DNA from 4 places in the Dermacoccus sp. NHGro5 genome. Region 2 is predicted to be linked to each of the others. Evidence: riboswitches for the same ligand, from Rfam matches in the RefSeq annotation. Region 2 holds a riboswitch; each other region holds the start of a gene.
The links. Region 2 has a riboswitch for S-adenosylmethionine ahead of J4Z35_RS11360 (aminotransferase class V-fold PLP-dependent enzyme). Riboswitches for the same ligand answer to the same signal wherever they lie in the genome.
Positions count from the first base shown of each region.

Region 1: linked by a shared signal. The riboswitch ahead of J4Z35_RS04890 (TauD/TfdA family dioxygenase) and the one ahead of J4Z35_RS11360 (aminotransferase class V-fold PLP-dependent enzyme) in region 2 are both predicted to bind S-adenosylmethionine.
Region 3: linked by a shared signal. The riboswitch ahead of J4Z35_RS10920 (MetQ/NlpA family ABC transporter substrate-binding protein) and the one ahead of J4Z35_RS11360 (aminotransferase class V-fold PLP-dependent enzyme) in region 2 are both predicted to bind S-adenosylmethionine.
Region 4: linked by a shared signal. The riboswitch ahead of J4Z35_RS04120 (bifunctional o-acetylhomoserine/o-acetylserine sulfhydrylase) and the one ahead of J4Z35_RS11360 (aminotransferase class V-fold PLP-dependent enzyme) in region 2 are both predicted to bind S-adenosylmethionine.

Region 1 covers NZ_JAGEKQ010000008.1:151,723-154,496, forward strand. The annotation lists gene J4Z35_RS04885 (GNAT family N-acetyltransferase) at 1-67, opposite strand, end outside; gene J4Z35_RS04890 (TauD/TfdA family dioxygenase) at 290-1,267, opposite strand; SAM riboswitch class IV at 1,278-1,406, opposite strand; gene J4Z35_RS04895 (hypothetical protein) at 1,570-1,866, shown strand; gene J4Z35_RS04900 (cyclopropane-fatty-acyl-phospholipid synthase family protein) at 1,927-2,774, opposite strand, start outside.
Region 2 covers NZ_JAGEKQ010000026.1:65,983-68,756, forward strand. The annotation lists gene J4Z35_RS11360 (aminotransferase class V-fold PLP-dependent enzyme) at 1-892, opposite strand, end outside; SAM riboswitch class IV at 936-1,050, opposite strand; gene J4Z35_RS11365 (DNA translocase FtsK) at 1,629-2,774, shown strand, end outside.
Region 3 covers NZ_JAGEKQ010000025.1:6,671-9,444, forward strand. The annotation lists gene J4Z35_RS10915 (methionine ABC transporter ATP-binding protein) at 1-638, opposite strand, end outside; gene J4Z35_RS10920 (MetQ/NlpA family ABC transporter substrate-binding protein) at 635-1,642, opposite strand; SAM riboswitch class IV at 1,821-1,932, opposite strand; gene J4Z35_RS10925 (neutral/alkaline non-lysosomal ceramidase C-terminal domain-containing protein) at 2,145-2,528, shown strand; gene msrA (peptide-methionine (S)-S-oxide reductase MsrA) at 2,596-2,774, opposite strand, start outside.
Region 4 covers NZ_JAGEKQ010000007.1:66,533-69,306, reverse strand. The annotation lists gene J4Z35_RS04120 (bifunctional o-acetylhomoserine/o-acetylserine sulfhydrylase) at 1-1,234, opposite strand, end outside; SAM riboswitch class IV at 1,307-1,422, opposite strand; gene J4Z35_RS04115 (GNAT family N-acetyltransferase) at 1,546-2,040, shown strand; gene J4Z35_RS04110 (hypothetical protein) at 2,037-2,426, shown strand; gene J4Z35_RS04105 (HIT domain-containing protein) at 2,509-2,774, shown strand, end outside.

The DNA.
Region 1 (2,774 bases), on a different contig from region 2:
CGAACTCGTCGAATGCGCCCTTCCAGTCGTCGTAGCGAGCGGCGTCGGGCCTGATGAGCGTCAGCATCCCGTCATTCCATCACCGTGCGACGCCCCCGGCGACTGATTTTCCCGACGGCCGGCTGGACGAATGTGGACGCAAATCGCCGATGGGGACGAAAATCGCGAATGGGGACAGGATTCGCCGATGTGGACGGGATTCGCGAAGGGGGACGAAAATCGCAGAGGGGTACATGACGACGCGATGCGGGCCCCAGAGACCCGCACCGCGTCATGTCAGCTCACACCGTCAGGCAGCTGCGCCACCCGTCAGGCCGTTGACGCCGACGGGCTTGTCGCCACCGACCGTCACGCGCCTCATGGCACGCGGGCCAAGGTTGGCGTCGACGTAGTCGCGGTTGGCGTAGTGCGACGTCGCGCGGTTGTCCCAGATGCCGACGTCGCCGGGCGCCCAACGGTGGCGGATCGTGTGTTCGGGCTGCGTCAGGTGCGCGTACAGCACGTCGAGGATCGCCCGCGACTCGGCCTGCGACACGCCGACGATGTGGGAGGTGAAACCGGGGTTGACGAACAGCCCACGCCGTCCCGTCTCGGGATGGACGCGCACGACGGGGTGCTCGACGACGGGCAGCTCGGTGACGACCTTGCCGTTCCACTCCTGCCCACCATGCTTGCGCAGGTACGCGCCCCATTCGCGGTTGCCGTCGTGGGCGGCGATGAGCTGGTCGACGAGGCCGCGGAACGGCTTCGACAGCGAGTCGTACGCCGCCTGAGCGTCGGCCCAGGAGGTGTCGCCGCCGTAGTCGGGCAGCGTCACGGCGCGCAGGATGCTGATGGCCGGCGGCTCCTTCATGAACGTGACGTCCGTGTGCCACTCGTCGGAGAACGAGAACTCGGGGTCGGAGGAGTCGATCGAGTAGATCTCCTTGCGCTCGTGCGTGCTCGCGACGGGGTGACCCGCCGTCAGCTCGCCGAGCAGGTTGCCGAGGCGCACCTGAGCGTCGTCGTCGAACGCGTCCTGACCGCGGAAGAAGAGCACCTTGTGCGCGAGCAGCGCGCGGCGCAGGTCGAACGCTATCGCGTCGTCGACCTGCGCGAGGTCGACGCCGTGGACGATTGCGCCGAACGCCGGGCCGAGGCGTTCGATGCGCAGCCCGGGCGTCGCGACGGTGCCGCCGTGGCGCGCCGCTGCGCTCGTCGGAACACCCGTCGGTGCGCCGCGCGCGGAGTCGACGTTCGCGTCGGGCGTGGTGTCGAGGAGTGTCATGGCAGACCCTTCGTTGCGCTTGCCGCCGCGTCGGTCGACGGGCGGCCGGGTCGTTACTCGGGGCACCCCGACGCACCGTGTGCGTTCGCATGGGGGTTGCCGCCCGGCCAGCCGAGACTTCGCGCCGGGGCTCGTGACCCACGCATAACGTAGCACTGGCCAAACATAAAGGTCGAGTTATGCATCAACGGCGGCCACACCGTGACATTCGTCAGGGGCCCCGCCGCACCCGGGCGGCCACACTGAGAGCAGAACGCTCGTGGAGCACTCCCCCGTCGGTGAGCAGCGGTGATCGATGGTTCATGATCGCCCTGACCGTGTTCGAGATCAGAGGGTCGATCGTCACGGTCGAGTTCGTGAAGTCGCACGGTGGCAGCGATTTCAGCGCGTACATGTGGTCGCTGCTCGCGCCGGGCGTCGGCGCTCTCGTCTACTGGGCGCGCACACGCCACGCGTCAGGGGCCAGCGCCGCAATCCTCGCGTTCAACCTGCGCTCCGCGGCCGTCGTCATCGCGAACAGTTCGTTCCAGAACGCGTTCGCGTGGACACAGATCATGACGGTGGCGGCGATGCTCGTCGGCATCACCCCACCGTCATGATTGCGCGTCGCCTGCGTCTGGACGGGCAACGGGCGGCCGCTCAGCACGGCCAGTGAGAGCTCAGCGTGCCCAGTGCGAGCCCAGCGGGTAGCCGCCGTTGTCGCCGTTGTCGGTCGTCTTCGTGGCGAGCACCTGGTGCAGGTGCAGCCAGCCCTCCTCGAACCCGAGGCGTGAACCGGCCATGTAGATGCCCCACACCTGCGCGGTCGGAAGGCCCGCCTCGGCGACGCAGAAATCCCAGTTCGCCTCGAGGTTGCGGCACCAGTCGCGCAGCGTCAAGGCGTACGACAGGCGCAGGTTCTCGTCATGCTGAACCTCGAAACCGGCGTCGTGGCACTCACTGATGAGCCGCCCCGGCGAGGCGAGCTCGCCGTCGGGGAAGACATAGCGATCGGTGAACGGCTCCGGCTTGGCCGATGCCGAGTCGTCGCGACGCGTGATGCAGTGGTTGAGCAGGCGGCCACCGTCGCGCAGCTTCGAGTGCAGGAACGAGAAGTAGTTGGCGTAGTTCTTCACGCCGATGTGCTCCGTGAGGCCGATCGAGCTGACGGCGTCGAAGCCCGTCTCGGTGACGTCGCGGTAGTCGCCGTGGCGGATCTCGACGAGACCCTCGAGGCCCGCCTCACGCACGGCGCGCTGACCCCACTCGGCCTGTTCCTTGCTCAGGGTGACGCCTATGACGTGGACGCCACGCTCGCGAGCGGCGTGCATCGCCATGCCGCCCCAGCCGCAGCCGACGTCGAGCAGCCGTTGGCCGGGCTGCAGGTCGAGCTTGTCGGCGACGAGGGCGAACTTGCGCTCCTGCGCGTCCTCGAGGGTGTCGTCCGGCGTGTCGAACACGGCGCACGTGTAGGCCATCGACTCACCGAGCACCTTCTCGTAGAACGCGTTCGAGACGTCGTAGTGGT
Region 2 (2,774 bases):
GGGCTCCTGAACCGTACGGCGCGTAGGCCTTGTGGCCGGACAGAGCGACGTAGTCGATGCCCCAGGCGTCGATGTCGACGCGGCGGTGCGGGGCGAGCTGCGCGGCGTCGAGAGCCGTCCGCGCCTCATGCCGGCGGGCGACGGCGGCGAGGCGCTCGATGGGCCACACCTCGCCCGTCACGTTGCAGGCGCCGGTGATGAGGACCAACACGGGAGCATCGTTGTGGGCGCGGAATTCCGCCAGAGCGACGTCGAGGTAGCCCTCAGCCTCGGCGTGAGAGTGAGGGATCGGCAGCCGCGTCGTCCGCTCGTCCGCCCACGGCAGCAGCGCCGCGTGGTGCATCGAGCGGAACACGAAGACCTGCGTCTGTTGCGGCAGACAGTGAGCCAACAGGTTGAGCGCGTCCGAGGTGTTGCGCGTGAAGACGGTGACGTCGTCCTCGCGCGCGCCGACGAACGCGGCGACCTCCTGCCGAGCCTCCTCGTACCACCGGGTCGTCAGCTGCGACGCCCGTCCCGCACCGCGATGCACCGAACCGTACGTGCGCAGGGTCGTGTCGACGGCCCGCGCGGCGGCCTGCAGCGCGGGAGCCGTCGCGCCGTGGTCGAAGTTCGCGTGCTCGACGACGCGCCCGTCGAGCGTCGCGACGCCGAGATCGGCGCCGATCGTGGCCAGGGCGGCATTGGCCTGCTGCGGCGCGTCCGCGCGATGATGGGTAGCCGTGGGCGTCTCGCGACGGGACCCGCCGGGGTGCGCGGGCTGGGTGTGGTGACGCTCGGGGTCCGCGACGGGAGTCCCGGGGGTTACGGCGTGAGCGGGGCGGGTCGTGTGGCTCGCAGCGTGGCGGCGCGCGTCGGAGTCAAGGATCGAGAGAATGGCAGAACGGGGCATCGAGGCTCCTCGAATCAGGGGCCTCGCCGTCGCCAGATGGCTCGGCCCGCGCTTGCCGACACCGGTGCTGGTGGCGGCCAGGTCGTCACCCGGAGCACCCCACCGCGGTGGAGGGTTGCCGTCCAGCAAGCCGGGGCTGTGCGCTGGAACTCATGACCTACGTGAACGCTCGCACCCGGCCCTCCGCCGCGTCCACCGACGTGCGGCCAGAGGTTCGCATCGTGAGATCACCTGTGGGATCGCGGATGGCGAGCGCCGCGCGCAAGAGTCGGCGTCTCGCGGTGGGGATGCCCGTGGTCCCCCGGGCAGCTGGCGGCGCCTCCGACAAGGGTCAGGGCGCTGTCGGATGCGAGCGCGTCAACGCGCCAGCGCATCGGGACGCGGATTCGAAGGTGTCGAGCCGACCCGCCGTCACCATTGGACCCGTGTCACGGCGTGGGTCCGCGAAAACGGCCGGAACCCCCACTAGCCTTGCGGGGTGGCGACCCGAAACAGACCAGCGAACGACAGCGTCCTCGTCGCGAAGAAGGCCTCTTCGCAGCCGCGCGCCAAGAGCTCGCGCCCGGCCGGCGCATCTGCGGCCTCGACGACGCGCGCCCGCACGACCCCGCCGAAGTCGAGCGCACCACGTTCGGGCGGCACGACGAAGAATGCACCCGCGCGCAAGACCGGCTCGTCGCGAGGGGCTGCTGAAGCGCGTCCCTCCGCGTCCGGTCGCGCTGCTCGTGGCGCGTGGATGGGTGTTTCGCACGTCGCCGGCGGCACCGTCCGCCGCGTCGGCGCCGCCGCTTCTGACCTCGAACCCGAACACCGTCGCGACGGGCTCGGTTTCGCCCTCCTCGCCCTCGGCATCGTCGTCGCTGCGCGGGAGTGGTGGGGGCTGCCCGGCATGTTCGGGGACGTCGTCCACGCCGTCGCGGCCGGCACGTTCGGCGTCATCGCCTACGTTCTGCCCGTCGTCCTCATCGGCATGGCCATCCACATGTTCCGCCACCCGCGGGGGCACCAGCCGACCAACCGCATGACGATCGGACTGACGATCCTCGCGCTCGGCTCGACGGGGATCGCCCACCTCGTCGGCGGGCGTCCGTCGACAGGGGTTTCGACCGCGGTGCGCGGCGCAGGCGGCATCCTCGGCGTCATCACGGGAGGGCCGCTGTCTGCCGCGCTCACGGTGTGGGGCGCGGGCATCATCCTCGCGCTCGTGTCGTTCTTCGGTTTCCTCGTGCTGACGCGCACGCCCGTCAATCGCATCCCGCAGCGCATCCGCGAGGTCGAGGCGCAGATCTTCGGCCACCCCCTCGATGAACGCGACGACGAGGGCGAGCTGCTTCAGCGTGACGCCGTCGCCGACGACCTGCACGGCGCCGACATCGGCAACCGCGCGCGGGGCGGCTCGCGTCGCGGCGCGGGTGACGACGCCCGGCGCGGCGATGAGCCCTACGAGCAGGCCGCCGAGGTCGTCGGCAAGGGACCGCGCGGCAAGGGCCGTGGCACATCACGCAACCCGCTCAACCGCCGTCGCGGTGAGCAGCAGATCTACGACATCGACACGATCGACGGCGCCCCGGCGGGCGTCGATCAGACGCGAGAGATGCCCGACGGCGGCTCTGACGACGAGCGCGCCGGCGACGCGAGCGCCGCTGCGCTCGCGCGAGCCCGGGCATCGCGCTCCGGAGCGTCGCCGGCAGGGGAGGCGGCAGGTGGGGCAGCGCGCCGCTCCGCACCCATGGATTCCGTCGACGATGCCGTTGTCGACCAGGCCTCCGCACGTGCGGCGCAGGCGTCGCGCCCGGCGTCGGCACAGCGGCCGGGGGAGTCGCCGAAGGCCGCGGCGGCCCGTCAGGATGCCGGTGCCACGCGCGTCGAGCAGGCTGCGCCG
Region 3 (2,774 bases), on a different contig from region 2:
GTCACGCCGAGCTCGTCGTTGACGCGGCGCAGCAGCGCGAGGACGTCCTTCGTCGTGTCGGGGTCGAGCGCGGACGTGGACTCGTCGGCGAGCAGGATCTCCGGGTTCGTCGCGAGCGCACGGGCGATGCCGACGCGCTGCTTCTGCCCGCCGGAGAGCTCGTCGGGGTAGGCCCACGCCTTCTCGGTGAGCCCGACGAAGCTGAGCAGCTCGGTGATGCGCGCCTCCTGGCGCGCCTTGTCCCAGTCGGCGACCTCGAGGGGGTAGGCGACGTTGGCGTACACCGTGCGCGAGCGGATGAGGTTGAACTGCTGGAACACCATGCCGATGCGACCGCGCAGCTCGCGCACCTGCTTCGCGGACAGCGACGCGAGGTCGACGCCGTCGATCTCGACGTGGCCGCGCGTCGGCGTCTCCAGGCCGTTGATGAGACGTACGAGGGTGCTCTTACCTGCGCCGGAGAAACCGATGACGGCGACGATGCGTCCGCGCTCCACCTGCGTCGTGATGCCGTCGAGAGCCGTCACCCGGCTCTTGCCGCGGGTGAACGTCTTGCCGACGTCGTGGAAGGCGACGGCGGGCGGGGTGGCACTCGCCGGCGCGGCGGCCTTCGTCAGTGTGGGGGAGGGGCCCGTCACTTCGATCCCTTCGCCTTGATCTGGGCCTCGAGGTTCGCGAGGATGCCCTGCAGCTCGGAGGCGGAGTTGTTCACGAGGACGCTCGTGCCCTTCGTGCGCTCCTCGATGAGCTTCTCGACGCTCGGGTCGTGGTAGGCCTTGACGAACTTGGCGTAGTCGGCGTTGTCCTTGTCCGCGGCGCGCGCGACGACGACGTTGATGTACGGCTTCGACGAGGCCGCATGCGGGTCGTCCTTGAACAGGGCCTTGCTCGGGTCGAGCTTCGCGTCCGCGGCGAAGTTGTTGTTGACGATCGCGCCGTCGACGGACGGCAGCGCGGCCGCGGTCTGCTCGGCGTTGACCGCTGTGACGGTGACCTTCGAGGCGCCAGCGTCGATGTCGGCCGGGGTCGACAGCGAGGTGCCACCACCCTTGAGCTTCAGCAGTCCGGCGCTCTGCAGCAGCAGCAAGGCGCGCGCCTGGTTCGTCGGATCGTTGGGGATGGCGATCTTGCCGCCCTGGGGGAACTGGCCGACGCTCGTGTGCTTCTTCGAGTACAGCGCCAGCGGGACGATGTACGTCGCCCCGATGGGCGTGAGGTTCTGCTTCGCCTTGGTGTTGTAGTCGGCGAGGAATTGCAGGTGCTGGAACTGGTTGAGGTCGACCTGGCCCTCGGAGAGCGCGGGGTTGGCCTGGGTGTAATCAGAGAAGTTGACCGGTTCGATGTCGAGGCCGTACTTGTCCTTGCCCACCTTGACGAGCTGGTTCCAGTACGGGTCCGACGCCTCCGTCGTGCCCACCTTGAGGTGGGTCAGCTTGTCGTCACTGCTCCCGCCGAGCACCTTGGCCCCGATGCCGGCGGCCAGCGCGACGACGAGGACGCCGGCGCCGATCGCGACGTACTTGCCGGTGTTGTTCTTCGGTTTCGGGGGCAGGGCGGTCGCGCCGTTCTCGGCGCTCGTGGCGTCATGCGTGGACGAGGCGGGCGTCGAGGTCTCGTCGGCGGGGGTGTGCTTGTCGGTCATGATCTCTCCTGGTGAGGCGGCAAGGATGCGAATGCGCGGAGCTGGCGCGGATGCGCGGAGTCAGCGCGAAGGCGGGGGCGCCGGGGTGGGGCGCGGTGCGCGGTGTCGTGCGGGGCATGCCTTTCGGGGCCTGGGCAGCGCAACGGAAGGCTCACGAGGATGCCGTCACGTTGGGTGCCGAGCGTGCTTGCCGCGTGGTCGACGCGGCCGGGTCATCACCTGGAGCACCCCGCCACGCGTGTGAGGGTTGCCGTCCGACCAGCCAGGGCTTTGCATCGGATCTCTTGACCAGCAGCGAGATTAGAGCCGCGCGCGACAAAGCGTCAAGTCGTGGCACTGGAGATGAGACGTGGGCGAAGATTGTGACGTGCGACACGCGGCGTGGCTGATGCGGCGTCTTTCGCCGTCGAGGCTCGGGTGAGTGATTTCTTCACACAGCTTGGACGATCGTCTAGGTGGGTGATGAGTGTGACGTCGGCCACGCGCCGAGGGCCCCGGCGTCGTGTTCGACGACGTCCCACCCGGGCAGCACTTCGGTGACGTCCTGACCCAGCCGGACGCCACGTGCTCGGCTGGTTCGAGCGTGCGGGCGGTCTTCCGCGGCGGCCACCCGAAGAATGACTTACGCACGATGGGCACGTTCGTCAAGGTGCAGCGTCAGGTCGGCTCGTCGTGGGTCGACGTCCTCGACGACCACGACTGGGACACCTCGTACGTCTGGTCGCGCGAGGGCGTCTCGTACTCGCGATGCACCGTGGAGTGGCGCATACGTCGCGGCACGCCCGCAGGCACGTATCGCCTCGTGCAGCAGGGCAACTGGAAGAACGGCTGGAACGGCAAGGTCAGTGCCTACACCGGAACGAGCCGGGCCTTCCAGGTGCGCTGAGACGGCCGGTGCGCCGCGGTGGCCGGTTGATCGGCCACCGGCTCAGCGGCCGCCGTGCATGTCGTCGTCAGCGTGGCGGGAGGACGTCCGTCTGCGCGGGCAGGTCGGCGACGCCGACGGGGCACGTGACGCCCTTGAAGCCGTGGTTGCAGTAGCCGCCAGGGTGCTTGGACAGGTACTGCTGGTGGTACAGCTCCGCCGGCCAGAAGGGGCCCGCCTCGTCCGCCGGGCGCATCTCGGTCGTGA
Region 4 (2,774 bases), on a different contig from region 2:
GGCCGGGCGTCACGCCGGCGCCGCGGCGGTCCTCGTCGCTGCCCTGGGAGTGCGTCGTCGACGCAGGATGGATGGCGAGGGAACGGACGTCACCGATGTTCGCGACGTGCGAGTGCAGTTCGAGGGCGTCGACGAACTTCTTGCCCGCCTCGACGCCACCGGCGATCTCGAACGACAGCACGGCGCCGGAGCCGGCGGGCAGGTAGCGGTCGGCGAGTTCCTTGTAGGGGCTCGACGGGTCGGAGGCGTAGAACAACGTCTCGACCTGCGGCTGCGACTTCAGGAACTCGACGACCTTCTTCGCGTTCTCCACGTGTCGCTCCACACGCAGCGACAACGTCTCGAGGCCTTGCGCGATGAGGAACGCGTTGAACGGGGAGACGGCCGCGCCGAGGTCGCGCAGCAGTTCGACGCGCGCCTTGAGGATGAAGGCGAGGTTCGCGCCGAGCGGCGATCCGACGCCGAGGTCGCGGGCGAACGCGAGACCGTGGTAGCTCTCCGACGGCTCGTTGAACTGCGGGAACTTCGCCGGGTCGGCGGCGTAGTCGAACGTGCCGGCGTCGACGAGCACGCCGGCGATCGACGTCCCGTGCCCCCCGAGGTACTTCGTCGCGGAGTGGATGACGACGTCCGCGCCATGCTCGATCGGGCGCAGCAGGTACGGCGTCGCGACGGTGTTGTCGACGAACAGCGGCACCCCGGCGTCATGCGCGATGTCGGCGAGGCCGCGCACGTCGAGCACCTTCTGGTCGGGGTTGCTCAGCGTCTCGCCGAACAGCAGCTTCGTGTTGTCGCGGATGGCGCCGCGCCACTCGTCGAGATCGTTGATGTTGTCGATGAACGTCGTCTCGACGCCGAGTCGCTTGAGCGTGTACTTCAGCAGGTTGTACGTGCCGCCGTACAGCGCGGACGAGGCGACGATGTGGTCGCCGGCCTGAGCGACGTTGAGGATGGCGAACGTCGTCGCCGCCTGACCCGACGCGAGCAGCAACGCGCCGACGCCGCCCTCCAGCGCGGCGATGCGGTCTTCGACCGCCTGCGCCGTCGGGTTGCCGATGCGCGTGTAGATGGGGCCGAGATCCGACAGGCCGAAGCGGTTGGCCGCGGTCTCGGCGGAGTCGAAGACGAACGACGTCGTCTGGTAGATCGGCAGCGCCCGGGCGCCGGTGTCGCCGTCGACGTTCTGGCCGACGTGGATCTGCTTGGTCTCGAAGGCCCAGTTCTCGGAGCTCATGATGATGTCCCTCTTGAGGAGTGCGTGGACGCACGGGCGGCGCACCGTACGTGTGGTGCCCGAAGGGGAATCCCTCCGCGCTTGCCCGGACGCGCTCGGCGCCGGGCCAGGTCGTCACCCGGAGCACCCCGCCGCGGTGGGAGGGTTGCCGGCCAGCAAACCGGGGTTTGACGCTGGCGCTCGTGACCTGCGGCCACTCTAGGCCGGGTGGTGTCATCAGGCGGGAATGCTGTCTCACATTCCGGTCGCGGCCCCGTGCTGACGCGACGCGCCTACGGGCGACGACCCTCATGCCGTGCTTGACTGTTGCCATGACACCGACGATCGTCCGCGCGCGCCGCGAAGACGCGTTCGCCTGCGCGGCGCTGCGTCTGCAGATGGACCTCGAGGCGGGGGAGAGCAACCGCTCCGGCTTCATCACCGAGTATGCCGATCACTGGCTCGCGCACTACGACGATCTGCCGACGTGGCTCGCCTCGAGTGCTGACGGGACGGCTCTCGGCATGGTGCAGACGTCGCTCGTGCACCGGCCCCCGGCGCTGGCTCGGCCGGCGCAGCCGTCGCTCTACATCGCGGTCGTCTTCGTCACGCCGTCGGCGCGCGGCCAGGGCCTGGCCGAGCGGATGCTGCGGATCGTCGACGCCTGGGCCGACGCGCACGACGTCGCGCGAATGATGCTCAACGCCCGTCCGCGTGCCCGCAGGCTGTACGAACGGGCCGGCTTCGGCCCGCCGGACGAACGTCACATGCAGCGTGTGGCGCCGTTCGGCCTCGACGCCCGCCGCGATGCGGAGCGTGCGTCATGAGCGACGACGTCATCTGGGCGCTCGATCAGCGCGAGCGCTGCATCGCCTGCCCGTCCAAACCGGTCGCGAACGCCGTCGTCCTGCACCTCGGTGCTGACGGCGCCCTCGCGCGCGACGCTGTCGAGCAGTGGGCTCGTGACGGCGTCATGGCCGCCTCGGTCGCATGGCCGGGGGCGGCGGCCGGCCTCGATGACGACGACTGGCTCGACCTCGAGGACGCCGTCACGGGCCTCGCCGGGCTGGCGAGCATCGTCGCCGTCGTCGGTGACGGCGACGCGGCCGAGGTCGCGCGGACGTTGGCGGGCCGTGTCGGCGACGTCGCGCACGCGGGGGAAGCCGACCGAACCATTGTCCCGGCGCGTCTGCGCGAGATCGCGGCGGTCTGAGACCGCTCACCCGGGGTGCATGGTGCGCGCGAGCCCACCCGCGGCCGCTGCGTCGAGGCAGGCGGGGCTCTAGGATCGGGCCATGGTCGACGAGTTCAACACTGATTCGCAGGACGACATCCTCATCGAGCAAGCCGGCGCCTTCGCGGGCGAGGCCGACGGGTTCGGGCGGCTGTGGACGCCGCACCGCATGGCGTACATCGAGGGCGAGCGTCCGACAAAGGACGCCGGCCACGGCTGCCCGTTCTGCGCGTCGCCTAGGAAGACCGACGCCGACGGCCTCATCGTCCACCGTGGTGAGCACTGTTTCGTCGTGATGAACCTGTTCCCGTACAACCCGGGCCACCT